DNA from 4 places in the Staphylococcus caprae genome. Region 4 is predicted to be linked to each of the others. Evidence: riboswitches for the same ligand, from Rfam matches in the RefSeq annotation. Region 4 holds a riboswitch; each other region holds the start of a gene.
The links. A riboswitch is a leader RNA that binds a small molecule or an ion and turns the genes downstream of it on or off. The one in region 4 is predicted to bind thiamine pyrophosphate.
Positions count from the first base shown of each region.

Region 1: linked by a shared signal. The riboswitch ahead of JMUB898_RS09295 (ECF transporter S component) and the one ahead of JMUB898_RS11460 (3-oxoacyl-ACP reductase) in region 4 are both predicted to bind thiamine pyrophosphate.
Region 2: linked by a shared signal. The riboswitch ahead of tenA (thiaminase II) and the one ahead of JMUB898_RS11460 (3-oxoacyl-ACP reductase) in region 4 are both predicted to bind thiamine pyrophosphate.
Region 3: linked by a shared signal. The riboswitch ahead of JMUB898_RS12250 (ABC transporter substrate-binding protein) and the one ahead of JMUB898_RS11460 (3-oxoacyl-ACP reductase) in region 4 are both predicted to bind thiamine pyrophosphate.

Region 1 is NZ_AP018587.1:1,932,032-1,935,248, forward strand. Features, by position in the region: gene auxA (lipoteichoic acid stability factor AuxA) at 1-855, opposite strand, end outside; gene graF (glycopeptide resistance-associated protein GraF) at 1,011-1,145, shown strand; TPP riboswitch at 1,492-1,598, shown strand; gene JMUB898_RS09295 (ECF transporter S component) at 1,686-2,261, shown strand; gene JMUB898_RS09300 (ABC transporter ATP-binding protein) at 2,275-3,217, shown strand, end outside.
Region 2 is NZ_AP018587.1:907,199-910,415, reverse strand. Features, by position in the region: gene thiM (hydroxyethylthiazole kinase) at 1-533, opposite strand, end outside; gene thiD (bifunctional hydroxymethylpyrimidine kinase/phosphomethylpyrimidine kinase) at 526-1,347, opposite strand; gene tenA (thiaminase II) at 1,340-2,029, opposite strand; TPP riboswitch at 2,106-2,204, opposite strand; gene JMUB898_RS04270 (transglycosylase family protein) at 2,328-3,050, opposite strand.
Region 3 is NZ_AP018587.1:2,532,238-2,535,454, reverse strand. Features, by position in the region: gene nfsA (oxygen-insensitive NADPH nitroreductase) at 21-776, shown strand; gene JMUB898_RS12250 (ABC transporter substrate-binding protein) at 878-1,789, opposite strand; TPP riboswitch at 1,844-1,945, opposite strand; gene JMUB898_RS12245 (L-cystine transporter) at 2,224-3,217, opposite strand, start outside.
Region 4 is NZ_AP018587.1:2,367,807-2,371,023, forward strand. Features, by position in the region: gene JMUB898_RS11450 (deoxynucleoside kinase) at 1-361, shown strand, start outside; gene JMUB898_RS11455 (deoxynucleoside kinase) at 354-1,019, shown strand; TPP riboswitch at 1,096-1,195, shown strand; gene JMUB898_RS11460 (3-oxoacyl-ACP reductase) at 1,302-2,054, shown strand; gene JMUB898_RS11465 (LLM class flavin-dependent oxidoreductase) at 2,112-3,217, shown strand, end outside.

The DNA.
Region 1 (3,217 bases), 440 kb from region 4:
TTTAACTTTTTCTTTGAATTTATCTCTTTTAGCTCTAATTTTATCTAAATCTACACTTCTTCTCGTCTTGCGTGCATATTCTGTTGTCTTATCTTGTAGTTGTTTAAAATGAACTTTAGTTTGATTAGATACATTTCCTTTATTCGTTCTAGAAAGTTCTGGTTCTTCCTCACCGAGTTCTTCTTTCGTTAATGGTAATGAACGTCTTAAGAATAAGAAATTCCAAATAGACATTTGTCCTAACAACCACATAATAATGAAGAAGGCATTCACACTTAAAATATCGATGGATTCAATTTCGTTAGAATCAATACGTCCATATAAAGCTATTTGCGTAATTAAATAACTGATACCATACGTTACAATAATCCACATAAAATGATTTTTATGATTATGTTTGTTTAATTCGTCTTTATAAACAATGTAACCAATATGTACGATGAACGGTATGATAAATACAATTGCGAAGAAACCATATACTTGAGTCATTAATAATAATGTAATGATGAAATACAAAATACCAACAACTAAAAAGAAAATAGAAATGTCATAGTCATATTTAATTGTTCTAAATAAAGTATGACCTAATAACATGACTAAGATACCAAATAAAATAATGATAATGGCACTTATAATTGGGAAACTACCTATAAACCTACTCATCACTTTAATAATTTCACTGAAGAATGCATTAAGAAATTCCCATACATTATGTACATGTGTATTAACTTTTTTATCACCATTAAACTGCTTAATTAATGGTAGATTTATGAGAATGATGAGACCTGTGAAAAGTGAAACGATACCGATAATATAGCTAAATATGATCTCGGTGTGTTTCTTAAGAAAAGACATACTGTTCACCTCAAACGTTATTATATATGAAGATTTTCTAATTGTCTTTAAATTAACCATAAATACGTCTAGAGACCTACAAAGGTTTATTAATAGGATAACGGGGTAAATGTAATGTGTAAACAATAATTCCTATATAAGGGGTGGAAATTATTATGGGAAAAGAAGAATTTGAAAAGAAATCAGCTGAAAAAGCAAAAGAAGCAGAAGAAAAGCTAAAAGAACAAAACGAAGAAAAATCTAATGATACAGAACAAACCAAAAAAGATGTTCAAGATACGTTAGACTAATAACAATATATCATTACGAGGCTGGGATATCATTTCATATCTCAGCCTCTTTCATGTAAACGTACAGGCTTGAGTCGGAATGCGCTTATAGTAAGTTCCTTCTATCATAGCCCTCCTTGCCCGTGGGCCTCAACATGGAGAATTTCTTTTTCAAGAATATTTTGCAAACAACGCAAGTTGGGTATGGAAGAACGCAATTCATTTTGCTAAATGATATTTCTATACCTATACGCTTTTATTGATTCAATTCATTTTATTCTAAAAAATATTTAAACTATATTTTAAATGACAAAACTATCTTGACAATACTTTAGAAAAATCATACATTAAAGTTAAATTAAATATACGAACGCACTAGGGGTGTATGTATTTATACTGAGATGAGGTTTATCCTCAAACCCTTTGAACCTGATCTAGCTAGATACTAGCGTAGGAAAGTGTTGTTAACTATAGAATCTAATGAACTTGAAACATTTAGATATATTTTCTGACGCACAACTTTCCTAGGGAGGGTTGTGCGTTTTTTTAGGAGGAAAAGTAATGTCAAAAGGTTTAAAACTATCAGAAATACTTGTAACAGTATTGATTTCTGTAGTCTTTGCTATCATTTATAACTTATGGTGGTTCTTCTACAACATTGTTCAAGTTGCAGGTATTCATCTAGAACAGCTTACATACGGCGTATGGTTTATGGCAGCTGTTGTGTGTTACCTCATTATTCCTAAACCAGGGATAGCTATATTAGCAGAGTTAGCAGCTGGCGCTGGGGAAACAATCGTTATGGGTAAATTTGATATACCAACGATTATTTACGCTTTACTTCAAGGTTTAGCGTGTGAAATCGTATTTGCAATCTTTAAATATCAGTCACGCTCAGCAGCAGTAGCAATGCTTGCAGGTTTTGTGACTGCCATCGCAACTTTCCCTGTCGATTACTTCTACGGTTATTTAAATGAAGTTGCTGGATGGAACTTATTCCTATTTATTCTGTTCCGAGCAATTAGTGGTATTGTGATTACAGGATTAATTTCTTATTGGATTGTTAAAGCACTCGATAAGACGGGAGTAACCAAACTCTTTAGACCAGCTTCTCAAAATGACTACGACAACCTATAAGGGGATTTTTTAATTGTTAAAAGTAAAAAACTTACGTTTGAAATATCCAAACGGGGATAGAAAAATATTTGATAACTTAAATATTAAAATTAATGATAAAGAAAAAGTGCTTTTACTCGGTCCATCTGGATCGGGTAAAAGCACGTTGCTTAATGTACTTAGCGGCATTGTTCCTAATTTGATTGAGCTTCCTATGAAATATGATGAATTAGAAATTGACCGCCAAAGTGGTGTTATTTTTCAAGATCCTGATACACAATTCTGTATGCCAAAAGTGTATGAAGAACTGGCTTTCGTTCTTGAAAACAGACAAGTCCCTCGCAGTGAGATGGACAAGGAAATTAAACACGCGCTTGAATCAGTTGATTTAAAAGTGACCGATCAAACTTATATTAATCATTTAAGTGGTGGTATGAAGCAAAAATTAGCCATTGTAGAAACGATATTGCAAAAAGCTGAAACATTATTTCTAGACGAACCCACTGCTATGTTAGATGTCAAAGCGACTGAAGATTTATGGAAGAAATTAATTGAGTTATGGGACAATCAAACGGTATTAATTGTTGAACATAAAGTTAAACATATCTGGCAACATGTGGATCGCGTTCTTCTAATGAATTATGAAGGACAAATTATTGCAGATGATACCCCTGACCATATTCTTAATCACTATGAACATTTATTAACTGAATATGGCGTTTGGCACCCAAAAGCTTGGGATAATGCCCCTCGCCCTGTGCCACTTGCTCCTATGTCTAATAAAGCGTTATTTAAATTTGAACATGGCGCAATCATTCGTGGTAAGAAAACATTATTTTCCGTTGATGAATTTAAATTTGGCGCCGGAGAATGGTTAACTATTACCGGCAAAAATGGTGCAGGTAAAACTTCATTATTAGAATCCATGCTACAATTAATCAAATATAAAGGTCTAATGACTTACGACAATAAAGAAT
Region 2 (3,217 bases), 1.1 Mb from region 4:
CCATTAGAAAGCTTCACTATCTGTTGATCTTGAACGATGACGTCTTCTTTACCAGTAATGACAACTGCCGCATTCAAACTCTCAGATGCCTTCTTAGCAATATCAATTGGATCAAGCGAATTATCGCTGTCTGTGCCTTTCATAGTCGTTTGCGAATCTATCAGTGTTAAAATTTCAGACGCGTTACCTTTAATCACCGTGACATCTATTTGTTCCAAGAATCGCTTACAAAATTGCTTACGATATGTAGATGCACCTACTGCAACTGGGTCAAAGACAATAGGTGTGCCTTGATCATTAGCAATTTTACCAATACTCATAATATCTTCTTCATTTTCATGAGTAAGCGTTCCAATATTAATTACGAGTGCACTTGCAACTTGATAGAATTCCTCTGCCTCTTCAGGTGCTTCACTCATCGCAGGACTTGCGCCTAAACTAAGTAATCCGTTCGCCGTGAAGTTTTTAACCACATCATTCGTATAACATACGATAAGTGGATTTTCGGAACGTAAACGCTCTAAATTATTCATCATCCAAACCTACTTTCTTTAAAAATGCAAAGTGATTAACAGGACCTCTTCCTTTACCAATTTCTGGTGTGTGCTCAATACTCATGGAAATAAATGCTTTAGCTTTTTTCACTGCTTCGTAAATTGAGCGACCTTTAGCAAGTTCTGCTGTTATTACTGCTGAAAATGTGCACCCTGTTCCGTGCGTGTGTTTCGTATCGAAACGTTTATTTTCAAACGTATACACATCGTCTTTAGTAAATAAGAAGTCTTTCGCATTATTTAAGTCTGCAGAGTGTCCACCTTTAATCACGACACCTTTACTACCAATTTCATTAATAAAAATGTCGCCAGCTTTACGTATGCTTTCTTCATTATCAATCTTTAAACCAGTGATTTCTTCAGCTTCAGGGATATTAGGTGTTACCACATCTGCTAAAGGTAAAAGCGTAGATTGTAAATGTGATTTTGTGTCATCATCCATCAACGAATCTCCACTTTTAGCTAACATCACAGGGTCTATAACATATGGAATGTCAGAATATCTTTCCAAATAAGTTTGAATAAGTTCCATTGTTTCCTTGGTCGCAATCATTCCTGTTTTAATTGCATGAGGTAACTCATCATCAAATACGCTTTCTAATTGTTCTTTCACCCAGCTTGTTTCGAGATTGTGAATATGTTGGACGCCTAGTGTGTTTTGAGCGACGATACTTGTAATCGCTGCCATTCCGTACACACCACATGAATGAAATGATTTTAAATCAGCCATAACACCCGCGCCACCTGTAGGATCTGTTCCTGCGATGGTTAATGCAATTTTAGGTTTATTCATGTTTTTCTCCTCCGAAATTCCATTTTTCATCAATATAAGCCATATTAAAGAAGTTACGTTCATGAATGGTACTTTGTAAGAAATTTTCTTTAATTTCTTCTTTTTGTGCTTTTGTGCATTCTTCTGTTAAACGATCCATTAATTGGTCGAATACTTCTACAAGTGGATCCATTTCAGTACTGTAGAAATCGAACCATTTTGCTGTAATTGAGTCTCTATTGAGGGCTGGATCTTTGATTGCACGTTTTGCTACCACTGCATATACGTATGGACAAGGCGCCATCGCTGCTATTGTATATGCTGCATTTTCATGTGCGTAAGCATTGTAGTACATGTGTTTTATATAATGGTCTCCACTAGGTGGCCAAACCTTTTCTTTAACAATTTCATTGTAAGGTTCATTGATATAGTCTGCTAATACTTCATGTGCTTCAACTTCACCTTCTAGCATAAATTCTATTTGCTCTACTAAAAATTTAACATCCTCCATTGTAGGCACTTTAGGTACAAGTAAAGCGTAAAGATTACTAAATTCCTTCAAATAAGACGCATCTGCTCTTAAGTATTGACGGACTGCCTGTTTAGATAGTGTTCCTGCGAGTAAATCTTGAATAAAACCATCATTATAAATATCTTCAATAATTGGTTGTGCTGCTTCCCTTAATTCTTTTGAAAATGTCATTCGTATGCCTCCTTGGATAATAAAAAAACTACTTTCCAACAATGAAAAGTAGCATGATCAAGGCAAAAAGATGCTTATTTGATTATGACTACTTTCCTACGTTGGTACTAACCAAATCAGGTTATAAGGGTCTGAATCACTTCATCTCAGCCAAACGGCTCCCCTAGTAGTTATATTGATGTATTTCATCTATCACATTATCAAACGAATACCTGTAAATCAATCAAATGGGCTGTAAAACATGAAAAAACCACCTTCTCATTGAGAGAAGATGGTTAATTGGACTCATAAACTTAAATTATGCAGTTACCCATTGGTTAGCGCCTGCAGTGTTGTATAATTTAACTGCTGCAGCATCTTGTACGCTTTCTGGAGCGTTAGCTGGTGATTGACCTTTATATTGACTTGGAGCTACTGAATCCCAAGTTGATTGTAAGAATTGATATTTACCAGCTGCGCCTGAAGATGGGTTGATTGCATGAATGTCGCCACCTGATTCACGTTGAGCAATTTGTTGTAAATGAGAATTTACATTTACTGATGAACCACTTGATGCTTTACTACTTGAAGTGTTGTTAGATGGTGCACTGTAAGAAGTAGTTGCTTTAGCTTGTGGTTGTTGAGTTTGCTCTGTTTGTGGAGCAGCTGTTTGCTCAGGTTGAGCTTGGTTAGATTGTTGTTGTGCACTTACTTGTTCAGCTGAAGTTTGGTTATTTGAAGCTGAAGCTTGTTCGCTTACATCTTGTTGTGGAGTTGCTTGACCAGTTTGTGCATAGTTCCAGCTCCAGTTATTACCGTCTGATTCGAAGTGGTAAGTGAAGCCGTTATAATCGAATGTTACGTTATAAGCACCTTCTTGGATAGGGCTTTCGTTTAATGATTGATCATTTGATTGTGCTTTTTGTGCTAATTCTGCTTTATCTACGTTAGTAGCTTCGCTTGCATGAGCGTCATGACCAGCGTTACCTGCTACTACGCCTAATCCTACTGCTAATGATGATGCAATTAATGTTTTTTTCATTATTAAAAATCCTCCTAAAAGTGATTTGTTTTCTTAACTAATTTACAAATACCACTCTAACATCTGAAAATACGGTGTAGGTTACAGTGAAATAAAAAAAACCGTTACTTTTTTACACTCGAATTACACTAAAAATTAATTATAAATAGAATTAAAATTCTATTCAA
Region 3 (3,217 bases), 160 kb from region 4:
TTTTATTAGGAGTGAATTTTGTGTCAGATTATGTTTACGATTTAATGCGAAAGCATCATTCAGTAAGAAAGTTCAAAGAAAGTCCGCTTAGCGATGACGCAGTGAAGAAGATAGTGGAAGCTGGTCAATCAGCATCAACGTCAAGTTATCTTCAAACGTATTCAATCATTGGTATTGATGATCCTAAAATCAAAGAAGATTTAAAAGAAGTTTCTGGTCAACCGTATGTTGTAGATAATGGGTACTTATTTGTATTTGTTTTAGATTATTATCGTCATAGTCTTGTAAATGAAAACGCTGAATCAGATATGAGTATTTCTTTTTCATCAGCAGAAGGCTTGCTAGTCGGCTCTATAGATGTCGCACTTGTTTCTGAAAACATGGCTGTAGCTGCTGAAGATATGGGATATGGCATCGTTTATTTAGGTTCTCTACGTAATGATGTGGCGCGTGTACGTGAAATTTTAGACTTACCTGATTATACCTTCCCTCTATTTGGTATGGCAGTAGGTGAACCTGCTGAGGATGAGAATGGTGCGCCGAAACCAAGATTACCGTTTGAACACATTTTCCATAAAAATAGCTACGACGCAAGTAATGATAAACAACGTCGTGAATTAGAAGCGTATGATCAAATTGTAAGTGACTATTATAAGGAACGTACAAATGGGGAGCGTACTGAAACATGGTCCGAACAAATTGAGCAATTCTTAAGTAGTAAAACACGACCTGATATGTTAGACCAATTGCATAAAGCTGGATTCATCAAAAAATAATTCATAATTGGAAAAAAGCCTATAAATGAACTTTCAAACCCGAATTCATTTATAGGCTATAATTTTAGGATTTTTAACTTATTTTCTGTAGCTTATTCCTATTATTTGGTATATCTACTGAATAACAATTGGTTTGTAAAATATTTTTCTGCATCTATCGTATGCTTGATTTTACCTGTACTTTGTAACCATAATTGTAAGTCATTATAGAAGTCTGAACTCATAGACAAATCATTAGTAAAACATTTAGCTGTTGCTTCAATGGTGTCTTTATTTAATTTATTATTAATATCTGTTTGGGTGTAATCTGCATATATATTGATGGCATCTTCTAAATTATTGTTGATATATTGTATAGCTTTTTGAATGACCTTAATAAACTTTTTGAGTTTCTGGTTGTCTGTTTCTAACTTATCAGGTGTAGTAATAAAAATTAATTGACAAAAGTCTGGGACATTGTAATCTTTTAAAGCAAAATAATCTACATTCAATCCTGCATTTCTCGCTTCAAGTATTTCGAAATTCTCAAAAATGAGTGTAGCTGCATCTGCCTTGTCATTTAACAATGCATCAGTATGATAAAAGCTATTGTTTATAGGGACGATATCTCCTACATTATACATGCCTCCATCAGCTTCAATCATAGTTTTAGCAATTGCTATACCTCCTGATCCAGGAGCACCCGGATATTGAAGACGTTTGCCAATTAAGTCTTTAGGTGATTGAATACCTTTGTCTTTGTTGTACATCACACCGCCATTTGTATGTAGATATCGAGCGAAGCCAACTACATTTTCATTCATCGCTTTATATTCAACAAGATGGATAGGCTCAGTAATCGCGATATCCATTGAACCATTTTCAATTTCTTCTAAAGCATCAAAATGTTGTTCAGGTTCAATCATTTCAATTTCTAAGTTTTGCTCGCTAAACCAACCTTTTTCCATTCCTAAAATTAAAGGCAAATGATCAGGATTTAAGAACCATTCTAAACCGACTACTAATTTTTCCATAAAAAAATTCCTCCAACAAACAAATTTTCGTAAAAAAGTGAATTTGAAAGAAATAAAAAATATATTTCACTTTCCTACGCTGGTACTAACCAACAGGTTCAAGGGTTGAAAGGGTACCTTTCTCTCAGCATGCAACATGCACCCCTAGTGATTTGTTATACCTAACTTCTAACATAGCATAGTTATAAAAACGCGTATATAAATGATGAATTAATCGAAGAAGAGCGTAACAGTTTAAATAGAGTATTAATTTATAATGAAGTATTTGAATCGTTGATTTTCTGGACAAAGACAGTTGTATAGTAGTTGATAACTCAATCTTATTTCTAAAGTTAAATAAAAACGCCACAAACTCCTTAAATAAGAAGCTTGTGAGGCATATGATAGATAATGGAACCATATACTTATTCGTTTAAAATTCATTTTAATAAAAATTAACTAGATGATAATTCTCCGTAATGGTTAGATTCAAATGTGTCTTTATCCCAATTTTTAGTTAAGCGTGCAGTACCTGTTCCGGCTAAAATTGAATCATTCACATTTAATGCGGTACGTCCCATATCAATTAAAGGTTCGATAGAAATAAGTACACCTGCAAGTGCGACAGGTAAGTTTAATGTAGATAATACTAAAATTGATGCAAATGTTGCACCGCCACCTACACCTGCGACACCAAATGAACTAATAATCACTACAGCAATCAGTGTAATGATGAATTGGAAATCGATATGGACATGTGCGACAGGCGCGACCATGATTGCTAGCATAGCTGGGTAGATTCCAGCGCAACCGTTTTGTCCAATTGATAATCCAAATGTTGCAGAGAAGTTAGCAATACCTTCTGGAACACCTAAACGTTGCGTTTGAGTTTGAATATTTAAAGGTAGGGCTCCTGCGCTTGAACGAGAAGTGAATGCAAAGATCAATACTTCTAACGTTTTCTTAACATATCTAACTGGATTAATACCTAATACACTTAAAATGATTAAGTGAATCACATACATCGTTATTAATGCTGCATAAGAAGCGAGTAGGAATTTTCCTAAAGTCCAAATCGCTCCAAAGTCACTTGTGGCAAGTGTAGAAGCCATAATTGCTAAGATGCCATAAGGCGTTAAACGTAAAACGAAAGTGACGATAGCCATTACAATGTCATATACAGCTTCAATACCACGTTTTAATAAATTACCGTGTTCAGGCTGTTTGCGCGCTACACGTAAGTATGCGAAACCAACGAAAGTTGCGAAGATCACAACAGCGATAGTTGAAGTGGTACGTTGACCTGTAAAGTCTAAGAATGGATTGCTTGGTAATAATTCAAGAATTTGTTGTGGCAATGTATTAGCAGTTAAATCTTTAGCTTGCTTACTAATTTCTGAGCCACGTGAATGCTCAGCACTTCCTAAATCGATCGATGAAGCGTCTAGA
Region 4 (3,217 bases):
GAATAAAATTTTTGCGAGCAATACGTTAGATGAGAAAGAATTTGATAAATTCAGCCGTATTTATGATATTTTAACTGAGGATCTTGAAATGCCTAATATGATTATCTTTTTAGATGCAGATTTAGATATTTTGAAATCTAGAATAGCCAAACGTAATCGTGACTTCGAACATACGATTGAAGATGATTATTTATTAACATTGAAAAAAGATTATAAAGCATATTATGAATCTTTAAAAAAGGAAGGCGCAAACGTGATCCTTATTGATACAACCGAGAAAGATTTTGTGGAAAATGATAACGATTATAAAGAAATTTTAGAATTAATAAAACCCATGATTGGAGATAGCAAAGATGAATAATTTTGGCATTCCTCAAAATGCAGTGATTACGATTGCAGGTACTGTAGGTGTAGGTAAATCTACATTAACGCAAGCACTTGCTGACAAATTAAATTTTAAAACTTCTTTTGAAAATGTTGATCATAATCCTTACTTAGATAAGTTTTATCACGACTTCGAACGTTGGAGTTTTCACCTACAAATATACTTTTTAGCGGAACGTTTCAAGGAACAAAAACGTATGTTTGAATATGGTGGCGGGTTTGTGCAAGACCGCTCTATCTATGAAGATGTTGATATCTTTGCGAAAATGCACGAAGAACAAGGTACAATGAGTCAGGAAGATTACCATACATACGCAGAATTATTTAATGCTATGGTAATGACACCTTATTTTCCAAAACCAGATGTACTGATTTATTTAGAATGTGATTATGACGAGGTCATTGACCGTATTAAGCAACGTGGTCGTGACATGGAAATCAATACAGATCCAGAATATTGGAAGAAGTTATTTAAACGTTATGAAGATTGGATTAACAATTTCAATGCGTGTCCTGTCGTGCGCGTCAATATCAATGAGTATGATATTCATGAAGATTTCGATTCATTAGACCCAATTATTGAGAAAATTGCACACATCATACAGACACATCGAAATGTAGATACAAGATCGTAAAACGACTTGAAACATAGCTCACATCCTATGTTTGACAACCATATAAATTAAATATACGTTAATATTACAAGTTAATTATTTGCACTAGGGGTGTTTTTTAACTGAGATGGAGACAATCCAAACCCTTTGAACCTGAACTAGTTCGAACTAGCGTAGGAAAGTGTGGACATCAATCTTACCATTAAACTGTTTAAATATTTAATCACTAAGATGCACAACTTTTCTTACGGAAGGGTTGTGCATTTTTTTACCTAATTACAATTATTTTATTGGAGGATTATTATGTCAAAAACAGCAATCGTTACAGGAAGCAGTCGTGGTCTAGGCGCTAAAATCGCTCAAACATTAATTGAGAAAGGTTATAATGTCGTCGTCAATTACAAGCAGAGTAAAGAAAAAGCCGAAGCGTTAATTGAACATATAAGTGATGAAAAAGCCATCGCAATTCAAGCAGATGTGACGTGTCGTGATGAAGTTAACCAAATGATTGAAACAGCTACAGCACACTTTGGAAAGATCGATATTGTGATTAATAATGCGTTAGTTAACTTTAAATTTGATCCTAATCAACAAAAAAGTTTCAAAGATTTAACATGGGATGATTACCAACAACAACTGGACGGCACTTTAAAAGCTGCATTCAATGTCACTCAAAGTGTCATCCCGCAATTTATCAACCAGCAAGGTGGCAGAATTATAAATATCGGCACAAATTTATATCAAAACCCTGTAGTTCCTTATCATGAATATACTACTGCAAAGGCTGGCTTGATAGGATTCACACGTAACATTGCAGCAGAGTTAGGACAATATGGGATTACTGCAAATGTCGTTTCTGGAGGATTATTAAAAACAACAAACGCAAGTGCAGTCACGACACCTGAAGTGTTCGATTTAATTGCTCAAACTACACCTTTAAAAAAGGTAACTACACCACAAGATGTAGCAAATATGGTGGTCTATTTGGCATCAGATGAAGCTCGTGGCATCACTGGTCAAAATATTACAGTTGATGGCGGATTAACAATGAATTAATGTCTCAATTTTTCAAGTCATTCTTTATTAAAATAGAGAGACAAAGAGGTGTCATAATTGGAAGAATCACGTGAACTTAACATAGGTGTTTTACTTTATGGATGTGGACATCATCAAGCAGCATGGCAAATGGATGATTCGTTTATAGAACAAATCGGAGACATATCGTACTATCAGCATCTGGCTCAAATTGCTGAAAGAGGAAATTTTGATGTTGTATTTTTTGCAGATAATCAAGCTTTTAATGCAAGTGACGATACAACGTTGCCTGCGTTTTGGTTTGATCCTATCATTAATTTAACCGCAATTGCTCAAGTGACCTCTCATGTTGGTTTGGTACCCACAATCTCTAGCACCTTTTCAAATCCATTTACAGCAGCACGACAATTACTCAGTCTAGATCATATAACTCAAGGTCGAGTGGGATGGAACTTAGTCACATCTATGACCGATGCAGAAGCTCAAAATCACAGTCTTAAAAAGTTACCAGAAAGATCTGAACGTTATAAAAAAGCGGATGAATTTGCGTCAGTCATGAACCAATTATTTACATCATGGTCAACTTCATCTTTCGTTCCTAACAGACAGGACGATAAAATACTAGAATCTAGCGATATTCAACCTTTCAATCATAAAGGTGACAACTTTCAAGTGCGTGGGCCATTAACAACGCCACAAAGTCCTCAAGGAAAACCAGTATCTATGCAGGCCGGTGCCTCTAAAGAAGGTGTCGCACTAGCCGCAAAATATGCTGATGTTGTTTATTCTGTCTCTTGGAATATTGAACAAGCACGTGCTTACCGTGACAAATTGACTGATGCCATTACTAAAAGTGAAACCCCAAATAGAGCCATCAAAATTTTTCCTGGTTTAGTTACGTATGTGGCAGAGACACACGAGCAAGCAATGGCTAAAAAAGCAGAATTAGATCGTTACCTACCTATTGAAGATGCCTTAAAGCAATTGAGCTTTTTCGTTCAACAAGATTGTTCAAATTGGGAACTGGATCAACCTGTGCCAGACTTACCACCTGTTGAAGCGTTTAAAGGTCCCGTTGGCCGTTATGAAACCGTGCTCGCCATTATTGAAGACAAGCAACCTACTGTACGCGAATTACTAGGATATTTGAGTGCGGGAGGTGGCCATCTTACTCTAATAGGTAC